2 linked regions of the Tomitella gaofuii genome follow. The protein of the gene in region 2 interacts with the protein of the main gene of each other region in a pairwise test. Links are inferred from orthologs where the notes say so. Each region holds a gene or a part of one and is shown on either strand. Other genes may lie near its edges. The genes, in order: H4F70_RS07115 and dnaE.

Region 1 (9,089 bases), 1.4 Mb from region 2 along the record:
GGGCCTGGGGTTCGTCAACATGGGCGCCTCGTATCCGGTGCCGCCGAACAGCATGCCGGTGCAGGAGCCGGGCACGAGGGGAAGGCCGTCGGGGATGGCCTGACTCCGCTCGATGCCGCGCGTGACGGTGCCGTTCGCGGCATGATGGACCGTGCAGGACGGAGGCGATGCGCGGTGGATCGCGACGATGCGCAGCCCGGCGGCGATGCGACGCTCGGGTGGCTCTATGCGATGGTCGAGGCTGCGGAGGAGGCCGACCTGATCGAACGGGTCGACGACGAGCGGCGCAACGGGGAGTTCGTGCGCCTGCTGCGCGACGAACACTGCGTCGACGTCGACGCCGAGGACGAGTCGACGCTGGCTGACGGACCGGGGGAGAGCCGTGAGCAGGATTCCGATGAGGAACCGCCCTGGTCTGCGGGGCAGGTGGTCGGCATGATCGAGCACCTGCTGGGTGCGACGGAGGTGTGGCCGGGGCGCGCGTCCGACGAGACCGACGCGTACCCCGGCGGAAACGAGGGGCCGGAGGAATGATCCGGCCAGACCGTGCGAGGTCGCACGCGTGCGGCACTTCAGGCCAGGAACACCGCCAGGTCCGTGCGCATGGCGGCCGGGTCCGCATCGGGCGTCGGCTCGGTCACGTACACCTCGAAGAACCGCGTGGTGGGCGTGTGGCCGGCGGAGGCGACATCACCCATGAACCGGCCCCACGCTTCGCCCAGTCCGTCGTACGAGCCCAGGTGGCTGGTCGCGGCCACGCGCCCGGCGGGGATCGCCGAGGCGACCACGGTATAGCCGTCACCCAGGTCCAGGGGCCCGGCGAGCGGCGCGGTGACGGGGACGCCGACTGCCATGTCGACGGTGTCGGTGGGCATCCGCGTGTGCAGCGCCAGCGCCGGTCCGGCGGGCGTGGTGCCCGCGGAGGCGAGCGCGGGGAACAGCCGCGGGAACACCGCGTCCATCAGCTCGGGCATGCGGGCCAGGGGAAAGTCGCGGACCTCCACCACGGCCAGCGGAACCTCGGGGCCGTCGAGGACGGTGACGCCGTCGTACGCGTCGGCGGGGAAGTACGGATGCGGTGCGGTCATGGCCGGCTCCTTCCGGTGGGAGTGCGTGCGGGTATGCAGACCGGGCGGCTCCGCGGGAATCATCGCTACCGGAATTCTCCGGGAGTCTTGCCGGTCCACCGCTTGAACGCACGGCGGAAGGCGCTCGGCTCGGAGAACCCGAGGCGTGCGGAGATGACGTCGACGGACTCGCCCGCATCGAGCCCGGCCACCGCGTACTCCTGCAGCACCGATTCGCGCAGCCGGCCCAGCGACGTGCCCTCCTGGCGGAGCATCCGGCGCAGCTGCGGTTCGCTCACCGCCAGCGCCGCCGCGACGTCGGATGCGGTGGGCTGGGTGCCGCGGATGCCGAGCTCGACGATCCGCCGCGCGCGTGCGGTCAGGCCGGAGTCGTAGTCGCGCCGGGACAACAGCCGGCCGGGGGAGTCGCGCAGGAAATCACGCAGCGAGCGCTCGTCCTGCACCACCGGGCTCGCCAGGTCGGCCGCGGCGAACGTGATCGCGGGGTCGCGGCTGCCGAAGGTGATGGGGATGCCGAACATGTGGTGGTACGCGACGACGTCGACGGGTGCGGGGTCGGTGTAGGGGAGTTCGACGGAGGACGGCTCCAGCCGCCGTCCGGTGAGCCAGGCGGCGAACCGGTGCGCCAGCAGCAGGCCGAAGTCGGCGACGACGGAAGCGTCCTCCCACGCGTCGGCGCCCGCCGCGGGCAGCACCGAGGTGTCGAACCAGAACCGCACCCCGGCTTCGTCGAAGTCGATGCGCACGGGCGCCGACGAGGGGAGCGCGGGGAGGAAACCCGCGAGCCGGTGCAGCGTCGTGTCGAGGTCGGGGCAGTGGATGATCGCGTGCGAGAGCAGCGCGAATGTTCCGCGGGGCACGGGCGCGAGCCCGAGGCCCATGAGCTCGTCGTCGGTGATCTCGGCGGCGCCGAGCATGAACCGGGCGACGTGGTCGACGGTGAGCCGGGTGTCGGGATTGTCGAGCTCGTGGGCGGTGATCCCCGCGGCCACGAGAGCGGGGCCCAGGTCGATGCCCCGGCGGGCGGACGCGTGCAGCGCCCGCTGGACGAATCCCACCGGCACCATTCGCACCGCCATGCCGACCTCCTCCCGCGTCTGCAGGGTCCCGGTCGGATCGGTCACGAACGCTGATCGTTTCTGTCCTTACCGCCGTCCCCGTCCGAGCATACGGTGAGGTGGAACGCACCCGGACCGGCCCGTGCGCGGGTCCGGTCGGCACACATGTCCGCACAGGAGGGCCACCGTATGGAGCGCACACTTTTCGACGACGACCACAAGCTCTTCCGCGAGTCCTACCGGGGGTTCCTCGCCGAGCACGTCGCGCCGTTCCATGACCAGTGGGAGGACGACAACATCGTCGACCGTGAAGTGTGGGTGGAGGCCGGCAAGCTCGGGTTCCTCGGCATGGCGGTGGACGAGAAGTACGGCGGCGGGGGGGTGCAGGATTTCCGGTACAACGCCGTGGTCACCGAGGAGTCGGTGCGCGGCGGATACAGCGGGCTCGGTTTCATGCTGCACAACGACGTGATCCAGCCCTACCTGATGAACCTGTGCAACGATGAGCAGAAGGAGCGGTGGCTGCCGCGGTTCTGCACCGGCGAGCTGATCACGGCGATCGCGATGACCGAGCCGGGCACGGGCTCGGACCTGCAGGGCATCAAGACCAACGCCAAACGCGACGGGGACGACTGGATCCTCAACGGCGCCAAGACGTTCATCACCAACGGCATCCACTCCGACCTGGTGATCGTCGTGGCGCAGACGGACCCGTCCAAGGGCGCCCAGGGGTTCTCGCTGCTCGGTGTCGAGCGCGGCATGCCCGGGTTCGAGCGGGGCCGCAACCTCGACAAGATCGGGCTCAAGGCCCAAGACACCGCGGAGCTGAGCTTCAACGACGTGCGCGTGCCCGCCGCCAACCTCATCGGCGAGGAGGGCATGGGCTTCGCCTACCTCATGCAGAACCTGCCGCAGGAGCGTCTGTCGATCGCGGTGGTGGCGGCCGCGGCGATGGAGCAGGTGCTCCAGGAGACCATCGAGTACTGCCGTGACCGCAAGGCCTTCGGCCGGTCCATCGGCTCGTTCCAGAACTCGCGGTTCGTCATGGCCGAGCTGGCCACGGAGACGAAGATCGCCCGGGTGTTCGTCGACCAGTGCATCGAGGCGTTGAACCGCGGCGAACTCACCATCGAAGAGGCCGCGATGGCCAAATGGTGGACCACTGAGAAGCAGGTGGCCCTGATCGACCGTTGCCTGCAGATGCACGGCGGCTACGGCTACATGCGCGAGTACCCCGTGGCGAAGGCCTACATGGACTCCCGTGTGCAGACGATCTACGGCGGCACCACCGAGATCATGAAGGAGATCATCGGCCGCGGATTGGGGATGTGATGACGTCTCCCGTTCACTCCGGCCCCGCGCGCTCGGACGGGGGCGGCGGTCCGCTCGCCGGACTGCGGGTGCTCGAGCTCGGCGGCATCGGTCCGGGGCCGCACGCGGCGATGCTGCTCGGTGACCTGGGTGCGGATGTGGTGCGCGTGCGCCGTCCTGGCGGCCTGGTGCTGCCCCCCGAGGACCGCGACGTGCTGTTGCGCGGGCGTCGGCTGGTCGACCTCGACATCAAGACGCAGCGCGACGAGCTGCTGGACCTGGTCGAACGTGCGGATGTGCTCATCGAGGGGTTCCGGCCGGGCGTGTGCGAGCGGCTGGGCATCGGCCCCGACGACTGCGCGCAGCGCAACCCCCGCCTGATCTACGCCCGGATGACCGGATGGGGTCAGGACGGGCCGATGGCGCAACGCGCCGGGCACGACATCAATTACCTGTCGATGACGGGATTGCTGTCGACCATCGGACGGAACGGGGAGCCGCCCGTGCCTCCGCTGAACTTGGCGGCGGATTTCGGCGGCGGATCGATGTTCCTGGTCACAGGGGTGCTGGCCGCGTTGTTCGAGCGGCAGACGTCGGGGCGCGGACAGGTGGTGGATGCCGCCATGGTCGACGGGGTCAGCGCACTGGGCGCGATGCCGTGGTCGTTCCGCGCGTCGGGCATGTGGCAGGACGAGCGCGAGTCCAACCTGCTCGACGGCGGCGCACCGTTCTACCGGGTCTACGAGTGCGCCGATGGCCGCTACATGGCGGTGGGCGCGATCGAACCGCAGTTCTACGCGCTGCTGCTCGAGGGGCTCGAGCTCCCGGCGGACGACCTGCCGATGCAGATCGACCAGTCGCGCTGGCCGGAGCTGCGCGAGCTTTTCGCGGCCCGGTTCGCGACGCGGACCCGCGACGAGTGGACGAAGGTGTTCGCCGACGTCGACGCGTGCGTCACCCCGGTGCTGACCATGGCGGAAGCGCCCGACGCCGAGCATCTCGCGGCGCGGGGGACTCTTCCGCGTACGGGGCCGGACGGCGCGCCGCAGCCGGCCGCGGCGCCGCGCTTCTCACGCAAGCCTCCTGCGGACACGGGCGTGCGGCCGCAGGGGGCGACGCCGCTGGGGCAGATCGGGTGGGATGCCTAGCGTGGACGCGCACACCGGGGCGCCCGGCCGGGGTGCGGGGTCATTCCCGCAGCCCGGCCAGACGTCGTGCCCCCTCGGCGAGCACCTCGTCGCGCTTGCAGAACGCGAAGCGCACGAGGTGCCGCCACGGTCCGGGGTCGTCGGTGAACGGCGCCATCGGCACAGCGGCGACGCCGATCCGCTCGGGCATCGCGCGGCACAGCTGCGCGCCGTCGTCGTAACCGAGCGGGCGCGGATCGGCCAGCAGGAAATACGTGCCGGCGCAGTCGTGCACGCCGAACCCCGTCGCGCGCAGGGCGCCGGCGAGGACGTCGCGCTTGCGTTGCAGATCCGTGCGGTTGCGGGCGATCCATTCCTGCTCGGTGCGCAGCGCCAGCTCCACCGCGGGCTGGAACGGGGTGCCGCCGACGTAGCTGAGGAACTGCTTGGCGCCGCGCGCGGCGGCCACCAGCTCCGCCGGGCCGCACACCCAGCCCGTCTTCCAGCCGGTGACGTTGAACGTCTTGGCGGCCGACGACACCGTGAGGGTGCGGTCGCCGAGCCCGTCGACGGCGCACAGCGGCACGTGCGGGCCGGCCGGGGCGTCCGCGTAGACGAGGTGCTCGTAGACCTCGTCGGAGAGCACGAGCACGTCGTGTGCCACGACGACCTCGGCGATGACCGCCCGGTCGGCGGCGTCGAAGACGGTGCCCGTGGGGTTGTGCGGCGTGTTGACGATGAGCATCCGCGTCGCATCGGACACGGCCGCGCGCAGACCGTCGTGGTCGAGCCCGAAGCCGCCTGCGCGCGGGACCAGCGGCACCGTGCGGCGGACCCCGCCGGCGAGCGATATTACCGCCGAGTAGGAGTCGTAGTACGGTTCGATCAGGACCACCTCGTCACCGGGTTCCACCAGGCCCAGGACCGCGCCGGCGATCCCCTCGGTGGCGCCCACGGTGATGAGGACCTCGGTGTCGGGGTCGGTGTCGAGCCCGTAGCGGGCGCGGCGGTCCTCGGCGACGGCGGCGCGCAGGCCGGGCATGCCGAGGCCCGGCGCGTACTGGTTGAGACCGTCCGCGATCGCCGTGCGTGCGGCGTCGAGCATGGCGGACGGTCCGTCGGTGTCGGGGAACCCCTGGCCGAGGTTGACGGCGTCGTGCCGGACGGCCAGTGCGGTCATCTCGGCGAAGATCGTCGCGCCGTACGGCTGCAGGCGCCGGACGGTGCGGGGCGGGTGCGGGGCGGGTTCCGGCATGGGGCCCACCCTAGCCGCGCGTCCCGGCGGGGCACTGCCGCCGGACTCCGGGGCGGAACAGGGCGTCCCGCCGCCCACAGTGGTAGAACACGTTATAGAAACGTACGAGAGAGGAAGGAATGCCGATGACTACCGAGGCATACATCTACGAGGCGATCCGCACGCCGCGCGGCCGCGGCAAGAAGACCGGGTCGCTGCATTCGGTCAAGCCGATCTCGCTGGTCACCGGCCTGCTCGACGAGATCAAGGTGCGCTTCCCGGACGTCGACTACGACCGGTTGTCCGACTTGATCCTCGGCTGCGTCACCCCGGTGGGCGACCAGGGCATGGATATCGCCCGCACCGCGATCACCGCGGCCGGCTACCCGGACACGGTCGGCGGATTCCAACTCAACCGCTTCTGCGCGTCGGGGCTCGAGGCGCTGAACCTGGCCGCGCAGAAGGTGCGCTCCGGCTGGGACGAGCTGGTGCTCGCCGGCGGCGTCGAGTCGATGTCGCGGGTGCCGATGGGCAGCGACGGCGGAGCATGGGGCCTGGACCCGGCCACCAACTACGACACCGGGTTCGTGCCGCAGGGCGTCGGCGCCGATCTCATCGCCACCATCGAGGGCTTCGATCGGGAGACCGTCGACGCCTACGCGGCCCGTTCGCAGGAGCTGGCGAAAAAGGCGTGGGACGGCGGCTACTTCGCCAAGTCCATCGTGCCGGTGAAGGACCAGAACGGCATCACCGTGCTCGACCACGACGAGCACATGCGCCCCGGCACCACGGTGGAGGCGCTCGGCGGGCTCAACCCGTCGTTCGCCACGGTCGGCGAGATCGGCGGCTTCGACGCGGTGGCGCTGCAGAAGTACCACTGGGTGGAGAAGATCAACCACGTGCACCACGGCGGCAACTCGTCGGGCATCGTCGACGGCGCCGCGCTGCTCATGGTCGGCTCCGAGCAGGTGGGCAAGGACATGGGCCTGACGCCGCGGGCGCGCGTCGTCGCCACCGCCACCTCCGGTGCGGACTCGACGATCATGCTCACCGGCCCCACCCCGGCGTCGAAGAAGGTCCTCGCCACCGCGGGTCTGACCATCGACGACATGGACCTGGTCGAGATCAACGAGGCCTTCGCCTCGGTGGTGCTGCGGTTCCAGAAGGACATGAACGTCCCGGACGAGAAGCTCAACGTCAACGGCGGCGCCATCGCGATGGGCCACCCGCTGGGCGCCACCGGCGCGATGATCACCGGGACGATGGTCGACGAGCTCGAGCGCCGCGGCGGCCGCTACGCGCTGATCACGCTGTGCATCGGCGGCGGCATGGGCGTGGCCACCATCATCGAGCGCGTCTGATCGTCACCGGCGGGAATTCCTGAAAGGGCAACACGAACACATGACTGACAACATCATCGCCTGGGACATCGACGCCGACGGCATCGTCGTGCTCACCATCGACGACCCCCACCAGGGCGCGAACACGATGAACGAGCGGTACCTGTCGTCGATGAAGGCCACCGTCGACCGCCTCTACGAGGAGAAGGACGCGATCACCGGCGTCGTGCTCACCTCGGGCAAGAAGACCTTCTTCGCCGGGGGCGACCTCAACAACCTGCTGGCCGTGCGCAAGGACCAGGCCACGGAGATCTACGGGCACAGCCTGGCCGCCAAGGCGGATCTGCGCCGGCTCGAAACGCTGGGCAAGCCCGTCGTCACCGCGATCAACGGCGCGGCGCTGGGCGGCGGCCTCGAGATCGCGCTGGCCACCCACCACCGCATCGCCGCGGACGTCAAGGGCGTCAAGATCGGCCTGCCGGAGGTCACGCTGGGGCTGCTGCCCGGCGGCGGCGGCATCGTGCGCACGGTGCGGCTTCTGGGCCTGCAGAACGCGCTGATGGGCGTGCTGCTGCAGGGCCAGCAACGCGGCCCCGCCGCGGCCAAGGAGGTCGGCCTGATCGACGAGGTGGTCGACTCGGTCGACGCCCTCGTCCCCGCCGCCAAGGCGTGGATCAAGGCGAACCCGGACAGCGGCGTGCAGCCGTGGGACGTCAAGGGCTACAAGATCCCGGGCGGCACCCCCGCCACGCCGTCCTTCGCGGCCAACCTGCCGGCGTTCCCCGCGAACCTGCGCAAGCAGCTCAAGGGCGCACCCATGCCCGCGCCGCGCGCCATCATGTCGGCGGCCGTCGAGGGCTCGCAGGTGGACATCGACAACGCGCTCATCATCGAGGCGCGCTACTTCACCGAGCTGGTCACCGGCCAGGTGGCGAAGAACATGATCCAGGCGTTCTTCTTCGACCTGCAGTCGATCAACTCGGGCGCCTCCCGGCCCGACGGCATCGAGAAGACCCCGATCACCAAGGTCGGCGTGCTCGGCGCGGGCATGATGGGCGCGGGCATCGCCTACGTCTCCGCCAAGGCGGGCTTCGAGGTGGTGCTCAAGGACGTCGAGCAGGCCGCCGCCGAGCGCGGCAAGGGCTACGCCGAGAAGCTCGAGGAGAAGGCCCTCAAGCGCGGCAAGACCACGGAGGAGAAGTCCAAGGCGCTGCTCGGCCGCATCCACCCGACGGCCGACGCGGCCGACTTCGCGGGCGTGGACTTCGTCGTCGAGGCCGTCTTCGAGTCCGAGGAGCTCAAGCACAAGGTCTTCCAGGAGATCGAGGACGTCGTCACCGAGGACGCGCTGCTCGGGTCGAACACCTCGACGCTGCCGATCACCGGCCTGGCCCAGGGGGTCCAGCGCCAGGAGGACTTCATCGGCATCCACTTCTTCTCGCCGGTGGACAAGATGCCGCTGGTGGAGATCATCCGCGGGGAGAAGACGTCGGACCGCACGCTGGCGCGGGTGTTCGACTACGTGCAGGCCATCCGCAAGACGCCCATCGTGGTGCATGACTCGCGCGGGTTCTTCACCTCGCGCGTCATCGGCACCTTCATCAACGAGGCCATCGCCATGGTGGCCGAGGGCGTGCCCCCGGCCACGATCGAGCAGGCCGGCCAGCAGGCGGGCTTCCCGGCCGCGCCGCTGCAGCTGTCCGACGAGCTCAACCTGACGCTGATGCAGAAGATCCGCAAGGAGACCGCCGACGCGGCCGCCGCCGAGGGGCGGACGCTGCCGGCGGACCCGGCCGGCGACGTCATCAACGCGCTGGTGGACGCTGGCCGCACCGGCAAGCTCGGCGGCGCCGGGTTCTACGACTACGCGGACGGCAAGCGCACCGGGCTGTGGTCGGGCCTCGCGGGGATCGTCGGCGACGCCTCGTCGG
Region 2 (10,356 bases):
CCGGACTGTCGCGCACGGCGGTGGCACACCTGGCCGAGTCCGGTTCGGTGCGCATCGACGGCGCCGCCTGCGGCAAGTCCGACCGGCTGCGCGCCGGCGTGTGGCTGGACGTGGACATGCCCGAACCTGAGCGGCCGCCGACCATCGACGCCGAACCGGTCCCCGGCATGGACATCCTCTACTCCGACGAGCACATCGTGGTCGTGGACAAGCCCGTGGGAGTCGCGGCGCACGCGGGCGTCGGCTGGACCGGGCCCACGGTGGTCGGCGGGCTGGCCGCCGCGGGATTCCGCATCTCCACCTCCGGCGTGCACGAGCGCCAGGGGATCGTGCATCGGCTGGACGTGGGCACCTCGGGAGTCATGGTGGTGGCCACCTCGGAGGTCGCCTACACCCGGCTCAAGCGCGCGTTCAAGGAGCGCACCGTGGACAAGCGCTACCACGCGCTGGTCCAGGGGCACCCGGATCCGTCCAGCGGCACCATCGACGCGCCCATCGGGCACGCCCGCGGCAACGAGTGGAAGTTCACGGTGCGGTCCGACGGGAAGCACAGCGTCACCCACTACGACACGGTGGAGGCGTTCCGGGCCGCCAGCCTGCTCGACGTGCACCTGGAGACCGGCCGCACCCACCAGATCCGCGTGCACTTCGCCGCCGTGCACCACCCGTGCTGCGGCGACATGACCTACGGCGCCGACCCGGTGCTGGCCAAGCGCCTGCGGCTCGAACGTCAATGGCTGCACGCCCGGTCGCTCGCGTTCACACACCCCGGGGACGGCCGCTGGGCGGAGTTCACCAGCGAGTATCCGGACGACCTGCAGTACGGGCTGGACGCGCTGCGCGAGGCGGCGTGACGGCGCTGCGGCGTGTCCCCGCCGAGGTGTGGACGGCGGTGGTGATCGTCGCCGTGGTCATCGCGGTGTTCCTGGTGGGCAAGGCCAACCCGATCCCGCCCCCGCCCGTGACGACGGACGCGCTCGGCCCTGCCGCCGGCGAGACCGCTGCGGAGTACACGGCGCGCGCGGCGGCGAGCCTGCAGCCGCGCGGCACGCCGGACGCGGAGCACGGCCCGTCGGAGGCGCTGCACTGGGCGCTGGTCTCGTTCGACCAGGGCGTGGGCGCGGAGGACGCGGCGCGGGCGGTGGCGCCGGTGCGCATATCCGAGGTGCTCAGTCACGTGCCCGTCGACGGGGCGCAGACGCCGGTGACTCCGGTGCAGGTCCCCGCCACCGACGACCCGGCCGCGATGGTGGCGCGCGCCCAGTCCCGCGCGGCCGACGTCGTCGCACAGCGCACGGGGCTCGCCGCGGCGGGCAGGTACGCAGCGGGGGCGGGGAACGCAGCGGGGGCGGGGAGCACCACGGCGGCCGCGGTGGTCGACGGGCTCCGCGGCGGCTGCGCGTGCGTGATGGCATTGGTGGTGCACGGAACCCTCGGCGACCTGCGCGCGGTCGCCGACCGGCCGGGCGTCCTGGCGGTGGAGGCGCTGCCCGCGGACGCGGTGTTCGGCCGTTTCGCGGTGCGTCCGCCGGTGCAGTACCTGGACTGACCACGGGCGCCGATCCGGCGCGCGGACGGGTGGGACGCCGACGTCGGCGACGGCCTAGACTCGTCGGCAGCCGGTGGTGGTCTCCGCCGGCCGGGCGCAGTCGGCGAAAGGACCGGGCAGGACGTGGCGGACGCGGTGCAGTCGAGGGATTCCAGTTCGTTTGTGCACCTGCACAATCACACCGAGTATTCGATGCTCGACGGGGCCGCCAAGACCGACGCGCTGTTCGCGGAGGCGCACCGGCTGGGCATGACGGCCGTGGGCATGACCGACCACGGCAACATGTTCGGCGCCAGCGACTTCTACAACCAGGCCGTCAAGGCGGACATCAAGCCGATCATCGGCATCGAGGCCTACGTTGCCCCGGAGTCGCGCTTCAACACCAAGCGCATCAAGTGGGGCGATCCCGGCCAGAAGTCCGACGACGTGTCGGGCAGCGGCGCCTACACACACATGACGATGGTCGCCCGCAACGCGACGGGTCTGCGCAACTTGTTCAAACTGTCGTCGCTGGCCTCGATCGAGGGGCAGCTGGGCAAGTGGGCCCGCATGGACGCCGACATCATCGCCGAGCACGCCGAGGGCATCATCGCCACCACCGGGTGCCCGTCCGGCGAGGTGCAGACCCGCCTACGGCTGGGGCACGAGCGCGAGGCGCTCGAGGCCGCCGCGAAATGGCAGGAGATCTTCGGCGAAGAGAACTTCTTCATGGAGGTCATGGACCACGGCCTGTCCATCGAGCGCCGCGTGCGCTCGGGGCTGATGGACATCTCCCGGCAGCTGGGGATCCCGCCACTGGCCACGAACGACTGCCACTACGTCAAGCAGGACTTCTCGCAAACGCACGAGGCGCTGCTGTGCCTGCAGACGGGCAAGACGCTCAACGATCCGACCCGGTTCAAGTTCGACGGCGACGGTTACTACCTCAAGCCCGCGTCGGACATGCGTGCGCTCTTCGACGACGAGGTCCCCGGCGCCTGCGACAACACGCTGCTGGTGGCCGAGCGCGTCGAGTCGTACGAGCAGGTGTGGACCCACCACGACCGGATGCCGATCTTCCCGGTCCCCGACGGACACACGCAGGGTTCGTGGCTGCGCGAGGAGGTGGCCGCCGGGCTGCGGCGCCGCTTCCCGTCGGGGCCGTCGCAGGCGTACCTGGATCGGGCGGACTACGAGATCGGCGTCATCGAGCAGATGGGGTTCCCGGCCTACTTCCTCGTGGTCGGCGACCTGGTGCGGCATGCGCACGAGGTGGGCATCCGCGTGGGGCCGGGCCGCGGGTCGGCGGCCGGCTCGCTGGTGGCCTTCGCGCTGGGCATCACCAACATCGACCCGTTGCCGCACGGCCTGCTGTTCGAGCGGTTCCTCAACCCGGAGCGCGTGTCGATGCCCGATATCGACATGGACTTCGACGACCGCCGCCGCGGCGAGATGGTCCGCTACGCCTCCGACCGCTGGGGCGAGGACAAGGTGGCCCAGGTCATCACGTTCGGCACGATCAAGACCAAGGCGGCCATCAAGGACGCCGCCCGCGTGCACTTCGGCCAGCCCGGCTTCCAGATCGCCGACCGGATCTCCAAGGCCCTGCCGCCGCCGGTCATGGCCAAGGACATCTCCGTCGCCGGAATCACCGACCCGGAGCACGAGCGGTACGCGGAGGCGGCCGAGGTGCGCGCGCTCGTCGAGACCGATCCCGATGTGCGCACCATCTACGACACCGCACTGGGCCTCGAGGGGCTGATCCGCAACGCGGGCGTGCACGCGTGCGCGGTGATCATGTCCTCGGAGCCCCTCATGGACGCGATCCCGCTGTGGAAACGCGCCCAGGACGGCGCCATCATCACCGGGTGGGACTATCCGTCGTGCGAGGCGATCGGCCTGCTCAAGATGGACTTCCTGGGTTTGCGCAACCTCACTGTGCTCGGCGACGCGCTCGACAACCTCAAGGCCAACCGCGACGTCGAGCTGGACCTGGACACGCTGCCGCTGGACGACGCGAAGACCTACGAGCTGTTGGCGCGCGGCGAGACGCTGGGCGTGTTCCAGCTCGACGGCGTCGCCATGCGCGACCTGCTGCGGCGCATGCAGCCCACCGGGTTCGAGGACATCGTCGCCGTGCTGGCGCTGTACCGGCCCGGACCGATGGGCATGAACGCCCACAACGACTACGCCGACCGCAAGAACGGCCGCCAGAAGGTCACGCCCATCCACCCGGAGCTCGAGGAGCCGCTCAAAGAGATCCTGGCCGACACCTACGGCCTGATCGTCTACCAGGAGCAGATCATGCAGATCGCGCAGAAGGTGGCCGGGTACTCGCTGGGCCGAGCCGACATCCTGCGCCGGGCCATGGGCAAGAAGAAGGCGTCCGTGCTCGAGGCCGAGTTCGAGGGCTTCGAGAAGGGCATGCAGGACAACGGCTACTCCAAGGAGGCCATCAAGGCCCTGTGGGACACGATCCTCCCGTTCGCCGGCTACGCGTTCAACAAGTCGCACGCCGCCGGCTACGGGCTCGTCTCCTACTGGACCGCTTACATGAAGGCGAACTACCCGGCCGAGTACATGGCGGGCCTGCTCACGTCGGTGGGTGACGACAAGGACAAGGCCGCCGTCTACCTCGCGGACTGCCGGCACCTGGGCATCACGGTGCTGCCGCCGGACGTCAACGAGTCCGGGACGTACTTCGCGTCGGTCGGCGAGGACATCCGCTTCGGCCTGTCCGCCGTGCGCAACGTGGGCACCAACGTGGTGTCGTCGATCATCGCGGCGCGCGAGCAGAAGGGCGCGTTCACCGGATTCTCGGACTACCTGGGCAAGGTGGACGCCGCGGCCTGCGGAAAGAAGGCCATCGAGTCACTGATCAAGGCGGGCGGCTTCGACTCGCTCGGGCATCCGCGCAAGGGGCTGCTGCTGGTGCACTCCGACGCCGTCGACGCCGTGATGGGCACCAAGAAGGCCGAGGCCATCGGTCAGTTCGACCTGTTCGGCGGGGACGGAGCCGCGGAGGAGAACTCCTCGGTGTTCGACATCCCCGTGCCCGACGAGGAATGGGAGACCAAGCACCGGCTGGCCCTCGAACGCGAGATGCTCGGCCTGTACGTCACCGGCCACCCGCTCAACGGTGTCGAGCACGTTCTGGCCGCCCAATCGGACACGTCCATCCCCGCGATCCTCGAGGGCAAGGTCAAGGACGGCACACAGGTGTCGGTGGGCGGCATCCTCTCGTCGGTCAACCGGCGGGTGAACAAGCAGGGCCTGCCGTGGGCGTCGGCGCAGCTCGAGGACCTCACCGGCGGCATCGAGGTGCTGCTGTTCCCCAAGACCTATTCGGTGCTGGGCATGGACGTCGCCGACGACGCCATCGTCCTGCTCAAGGGGCGCATCTCCGAGCGCGACGAGCGGCGCTCGCTCATCGTCAACGACCTGGCGGTGCCGGACCTGTCGTCGGTGGGCGTGGCGCGGCCGCTGGCGGTGACGATGGCGACGCGCATGTGCACCCCCGACAAGGTCGAGACACTGCGCCAGGTGCTCACGCGGCACCCGGGCACCTCGGATGTGCACCTGCGGCTCGTCAGCGGCGAAGGGGACAGGGTGCGTCTGTTCCGTCTGGACGAGCGGTTGCGCGTCGATCCCACCTCGGCGCTCATGGGCGATCTCAAGGCGCTGCTCGGCGCCGGCTGCCTGGGCGCCTGAGACCGGCCTGCGGGCGCGCCCGCGGGGGTGCGAGAATCGGGGGTTGTGACGACCAACGAGCAGACGCAGGCAGGTTCCGGGGCGCGCGGCGGGCGGGGCGAGCTGCCCGCGGCGGGCGACATCGACGCGGCCGCCGCGCGCATCGCCGACGTCGTCGTGCGCACTCCGCTGCAGTACTGCGAGCGTCTGTCGGCGGCCACCGGCGCGCGCGTGTTCCTCAAGCGCGAGGACCTGCAGGGGGTCCGCTCCTACAAGATCCGCGGCGCGTTCAACCTGATGGTGCAGCTCGCCGACGACGAGCGTGCCGCGGGTGTGGTGGCCGCGAGCGCGGGCAACCACGCGCAGGGCGTCGCCTACGCCTGCCGTTCGCTGGGCATCCACGGCCGGATCTACGTGCCGACGAACACCCCCAAGCAGAAGCGGGATCGCATCCGCGCCCACGGCGGCGAGTACGTCGAGCTGGTGGTGACCGGGACGACGTTCGACGCCGCGTCGGCCGCGGCCCAGGCGGACGCGGAGCGTACGGGCGCGACGATCGTCCCGCCTTTCGACGACCCCCGCACCATCGCCGGCCAGGGCACGGTGGCGGCGGAGATCGTCGAACAGCTCGGCGGGGCGCCGGACACGGTGGTGGTCCCGGTGGGCGGCGGCGGGCTCATGGCGGGGCTGGTGTCCTACCTGCATGACCGCGCCCCCGGGGTGTACGTGGCGGGTGTGGAGCCGGCGGGTGCGGCCTCCATGACGGCGGCGCTCGCCGCCGGCGGGCCGGTCACGCTGTCCGAGGTGGACCCGTTCGTCGACGGCGCCGCGGTGCGGCGGGTGGGAGCGTTGCCCTACGACGTGCTGCTGGCGGCCGGCGCGCACGTGGTGACGCACGCGTCGCTGCCCATGGTCACGACCACCGTCCCGCGCGCCGACGGTGGCGGGATCGCCATGCTGCAGGTGGACGAGGGCGCGGTGTGCACCGCGATGCTGGACCTTTACCAGACCGAGGGGGTCATCGCCGAGCCCGCCGGGGCGCTGGCGGTGACGGCGCTCGAGCAGATGCGGCTGGAGCCGGGCTCCACCGTGGTGTGCGTGATCAGCGGGGGCAACAACGACGTCTCGCGCTATGGGGAGATCCTCGAACGTTCGCTGGTGCACCTGGGACTCAAGCACTACTTTCTGGTCGACTTCCCGCAGGAGCCGGGCGCGCTGCGCCGCTTCCTGGACGAGGTCCTGGGGCCGGACGACGACATCACGCTGTTCGAGTACGTCAAGCGCAACAATCGGGAGACCGGCGAGGCGCTCGTCGGCGTCGAGCTGGGCGAACGCGAGGCTCTGGCTCCGCTGCTGGCGCGCATGGAGGCGTCGGCGATGCAGGTGGATCGGCTGGTGCCGGGGTCGCCGGCGTACCGCTATTTGACGTGACCCTCGGCCCGGCGTCCGCCGTGGCCTGACGGCGCGCGGCGGCGCCGCGGATCATGCGCGGCCGAGGAGCCGCGCCACGACTCGTGCGTGCAGGTCGGGGTCCGGTGCCGGCAGGTCCAGCAGTGCGGACAAGAGGATGCCGTCGCCGACGAGGCGGACGATCTCGGCGTCCACCGGGTCGTCGAACTCCTTCTGCAGCCCTGCATCCCAACCGCGCAGCACCTCGGTCATCGCGGCCTGGACGTCCTCGTGCCGCCCGTCGAGTCCGCGCAGCGCGGCGATGGCCGACTGGTAGAGCGGCTTGTCGCTGAACGAGTCGTTGTCGAGCGCCTGCAGGTAGAACTCCGCGACGGTGGTCCCGCCTGCCACTGCGGCGTCAAGTTCCGCGTCCGAGCGGGCGCCGAGGCGACGGACCATCGCCGCGAGCATCGCCTCCTTGGTGGAGAAGTGGTAGAGCAGCCCGCCCTTGGACACGCCGGCGTCCGCCGCGACGGCCTCGAGGGTCGCCGCCCCGGGCCCCTCGCGCAGCAGCACGCGTTCCAGCGCGTCGAGGATTCGGTCGGGAGTGGTCTGCGGCGTGGTCATGAGCATCACCCTACACGGAACTGTACCGTCCGGACGGTTCGCTGCTACTCTCTGTACCGTCCGGACGGTTGAGAGCTGGCGAGCGTCGCGCAACGGGGCGCGGCGGGAAGTCGAAGGTGCGGGAAATGTCGACGACAATGGTCGAACGCGGAGCGACGCGAGCCGGCGTGCGCGATTGGCTGGGACTCGCAGTGCTGTGCGGGGCGGTGCTCATCATCGCCATCGACGCCACGGTGCTGGACCTGGCCGTGCCGTCGATCTCGGAACACCTGGAACCGACCACGGCGCAGTTGCTGTGGATCATCGACATCTACTCGTTCGTCCTCGCCGCGCTGCTGGTGACGATGGGCGTGCTGGCGGACAGGGTGGGGCGCCGCAGGCTGCTCATGCTCGGCGTCGCGGGGTTCGGCGCGGCATCGGTGCTCGCAGCATTCTCCGTGTCGCCCGGGATGCTCATCGCCGCCCGCGTGCTGCAGGGCCTGTTCGGGGCGATGCTCATGCCGTCGACGCTCGGCATCATCCGCGCCACCTTCCTCGACGGCCGCCAGCGGGCCACGGCCATCGGCGTGTGGGGCGCGATGTGGGGCGGGGGCGCGGCCGGCGGGCCGCTCGTGGGCGGATGGCTGCTGGAGCACTTCTGGTGGGGCTCGGTGTTCCTCGTCGCCGTCCCGGTTCTGCTCGTGATGCTCGTCGCCATGCCGTTCGTGCTGCGTGAGTCGCGTGATCCGCGCCCCGGCCGCTTCGACGTCCCCGGCGTGCTGCTGTCCGTGGGCGCCCTGGCACCGCTGATCTACGCGCTCAAGGACGCCGCGTCGCACGGGCTGAGCGCACGCACCGGCGCCCTCGTCGTGGCGGGCGTGCTGTGCGGGTGGGCGTTCGTGTCCCGGCAGCGCCGCGCCGCCGACCCGATGATCGACGTGCGCCTGTTCCGCAACCCGGTGTTCTCCACGGCGATCCTCACCAACCTGCTGTCGGTGTTCGGGCTCGCCGGGGTGCTGTTCTTCGGAACCCAGTACCTGCAGATGGTGCTCGGATACTCGCCGCTGGAGGCGGGGTTGCTCGCGGCTCCCGGCACCGCCGCGAGCATGGTCTCGGCGCTGCTGGCCGCGGCGGTGGCGCGTCGGATCGGGGTGCGCCTGGCGTTGGCGGGGTCGATCCTGTTCGCCGCCGCCGGCGCCGTCCTGCTCATGGCGCTGGGCGTCGACGGCCGGGCGCTTGTGTTCGTCGTGGGCTTCGTCGTGGTGGGGCTCGGCACCGGACTGGGGCTCACGCTCACGTCGGCGGTCGTCGTCGACGTGGTCGAGCCGGAGCGGGCGGGCGCGGCCTCGGGGATCTCCGAAACGTCGTACGAGCTCGGCGTCGCGGCGGGAGTCGCGGTGCTCGGCAGCGTGGTGATGGGCATCTACCGGGCGGGTGTCGACGTCGCCGGGCTCGCAGCGGTGCAGGCGACCGCGGTGCGTGACACGCTCGGCGGTGCGGTGCGCGTTGCGGGCGAGATCGGCGGCGCGCAGGGCGACGTGCTGCTCGACTCGGCCCGGCACGCCTTCGTGAACGGCATGCACGTGGCGGCGGGGTCCACGGCCGCGCTGTTGGCGTGCGCGGGTGCGGCGATACTCGTGCTGTTGCGCCCTCGCCCGACGGGGCAGGACGCGGCGTCGGCGGACGGCAATTCGGCCTCTTGAGCGTCGGTACCGGTGGGAGTATCGTCTACAGTCGTGAAGAACGCCGTCCAGGCTGCAGAGGCCGCCCGGTGGCGGCCGTCCCCAGATGCTGAGCCGCCTCACTGGGGCGGAGTCGTCACCGCAGCGCTGGACGTGTGCCAACGCCTTCCCGGATGACATCGGATCGGTCCCGGCCGTCGGCTCGGGGCGCACTACTGCGGAGCGCGTGCCGTGTTCGGCCATGGCCGTCCGCATGTCGCGTGCCATGATCACGACGTGGGTGTCCGGCAGGGAGCGGGAGACCCGTTGTAGGAGATGACGGAAGATGTTGTCGGTTCGATGGGGAGCACGAGAGGCCGGGCGGAAAGCGCCAGCGCCGCAGCATGGTCGGGCGCGGTGTGGGCGGAGTCGGGGTAGGCGGGCCGCCCTGGCGGCCTGCGGACTGATGGCCATCGCCGGGCTGCTCGCCGCGTGCGGCAGCGACGGTGGCGGGGACACGTCCGGCGCCACGGCGGCCACCGCCACCGGTACTCAGGAAGCCGGCGGCGGTGCCGCTGCTGCGGGTACCGTGTCGGTGGATTCGTTGCCGCGCTTCGAGATCGATGCCGACGCCACCACCGCCACCGGCGCGATGTCCTATACCCTGCCGTCCGCGGAGGCCCCCGCCGGCACGGTGATGGTCACGCTGAAGAACAACGACACCATGATGCCGCACCAGGCGCAGCTGCTGAAGCTGCATCCGGGCGTCACGGTCGAGCAGTTCACCGACGCGCTCGCCACGCCGGCGGGTGTCGGCGCGGTGGTTCCGCTGGCCGACTTCGCGGGCGGCCCCAACGCGGTCATGCCCGGCGACGAGTCCAGCGTGATCGTGCACCTGGACCCCGGATCCACCTACATGGTGATCTGCCAGATTCCCGGGCCCGGTGGCACACCGCACTACGCGCTGGGGATGATCGCGCATTTCACCACGGGGGCCACGGCGCAGAGCAACGGGTGGCCGAAGACCGACGCCACCGTGAAGATGACCGACTTCGCGTTCTCCGAACCGTCGTCGATCGACTGGAACAAGCCGATCACAGTGGTCAACGACGGCGACCAACCGCACGAGCTGGCCGTCTTGGCGCCGGCCGACGGCAAGACGATGGACGACGTGCGGGCGGCGTTGTCGGCGCCGGAGGGCGCCTCGCCGGGGCCGCCGCCCTATGAGACCTACGGCGGCGTTGCTGCGGCAGCGCCCGATGTGCAGCAGCAGACCACGCTGAAGCTCGACGCAGGCGACTATCTGCTCGTGTGCTTCGTGGTCGATCCGTCCACCGGCAAGCCCCACTACATGCTGGGGATGGAACAGCCCATCACAGTCGAATAGCCGGATGGGGCGGGGCCGCACGCGCGTCGCATGCGACCCCGCGTCCAGGTCAGCGGTTGAGGTTGCCGATGTCGATGGGAACCTGCACGCCGGTC

What was found.
Region 1: the proteins of dnaE (region 2) and H4F70_RS07115 interact in binary tests that used the Escherichia coli proteins (3 or more experiments, as listed by UniProt). The link is inferred for Tomitella gaofuii from one-to-one orthologs.

What each region holds. Positions count from the first base shown.
Region 1 is NZ_CP059900.1:1,511,932-1,521,020, forward strand. Bases 3,743-6,619 are described here. They hold H4F70_RS07115 (pyridoxal phosphate-dependent aminotransferase), read right to left. Parts: upstream 5,840-6,619; coding sequence 4,646-5,839; downstream 3,743-4,645. Other genes in these bases: H4F70_RS07110 (CaiB/BaiF CoA transferase family protein), read left to right, coding at 3,743-4,605; H4F70_RS07120 (acetyl-CoA C-acetyltransferase), read left to right, coding at 5,965-6,619. In the rest of the region: H4F70_RS07085 (alkaline phosphatase family protein), read left to right, coding at 1-103; H4F70_RS07090 (hypothetical protein), read left to right, coding at 175-534; H4F70_RS07095 (GyrI-like domain-containing protein), read right to left, coding at 573-1,088; H4F70_RS07100 (AraC family transcriptional regulator), read right to left, coding at 1,154-2,212; H4F70_RS07105 (acyl-CoA dehydrogenase family protein), read left to right, coding at 2,336-3,478; more of H4F70_RS07110, read left to right, coding at 3,478-3,742; more of H4F70_RS07120, read left to right, coding at 6,620-7,179; H4F70_RS07125 (3-hydroxyacyl-CoA dehydrogenase NAD-binding domain-containing protein), read left to right, coding at 7,220-9,089. UniProt on the Escherichia coli protein: Shows aminotransferase activity with methionine and histidine as substrates, and to a lesser extent also with phenylalanine.
Region 2 is NZ_CP059900.1:2,907,139-2,917,494, reverse strand. What follows is about bases 1,296-5,439. They hold dnaE (DNA polymerase III subunit alpha), read left to right. Parts: upstream 1,296-1,672; coding sequence 1,673-5,239; downstream 5,240-5,439. Other genes in these bases: ilvA (threonine ammonia-lyase IlvA), read left to right, coding at 5,342-5,439; H4F70_RS13480 (hypothetical protein), read left to right, coding at 1,296-1,549. Outside these bases: H4F70_RS13485 (RluA family pseudouridine synthase), read left to right, coding at 1-854; more of H4F70_RS13480, read left to right, coding at 851-1,295; more of ilvA, read left to right, coding at 5,440-6,649; H4F70_RS13465 (TetR/AcrR family transcriptional regulator), read right to left, coding at 6,701-7,234; H4F70_RS13460 (MFS transporter), read left to right, coding at 7,360-8,916; H4F70_RS13455 (cupredoxin domain-containing protein), read left to right, coding at 9,341-10,261; H4F70_RS13450 (mycofactocin-coupled SDR family oxidoreductase), read right to left, coding at 10,311-10,356. UniProt on the Escherichia coli protein: DNA polymerase III is a complex, multichain enzyme responsible for most of the replicative synthesis in bacteria. This DNA polymerase also exhibits 3' to 5' exonuclease activity. The alpha chain is the DNA polymerase catalytic subunit.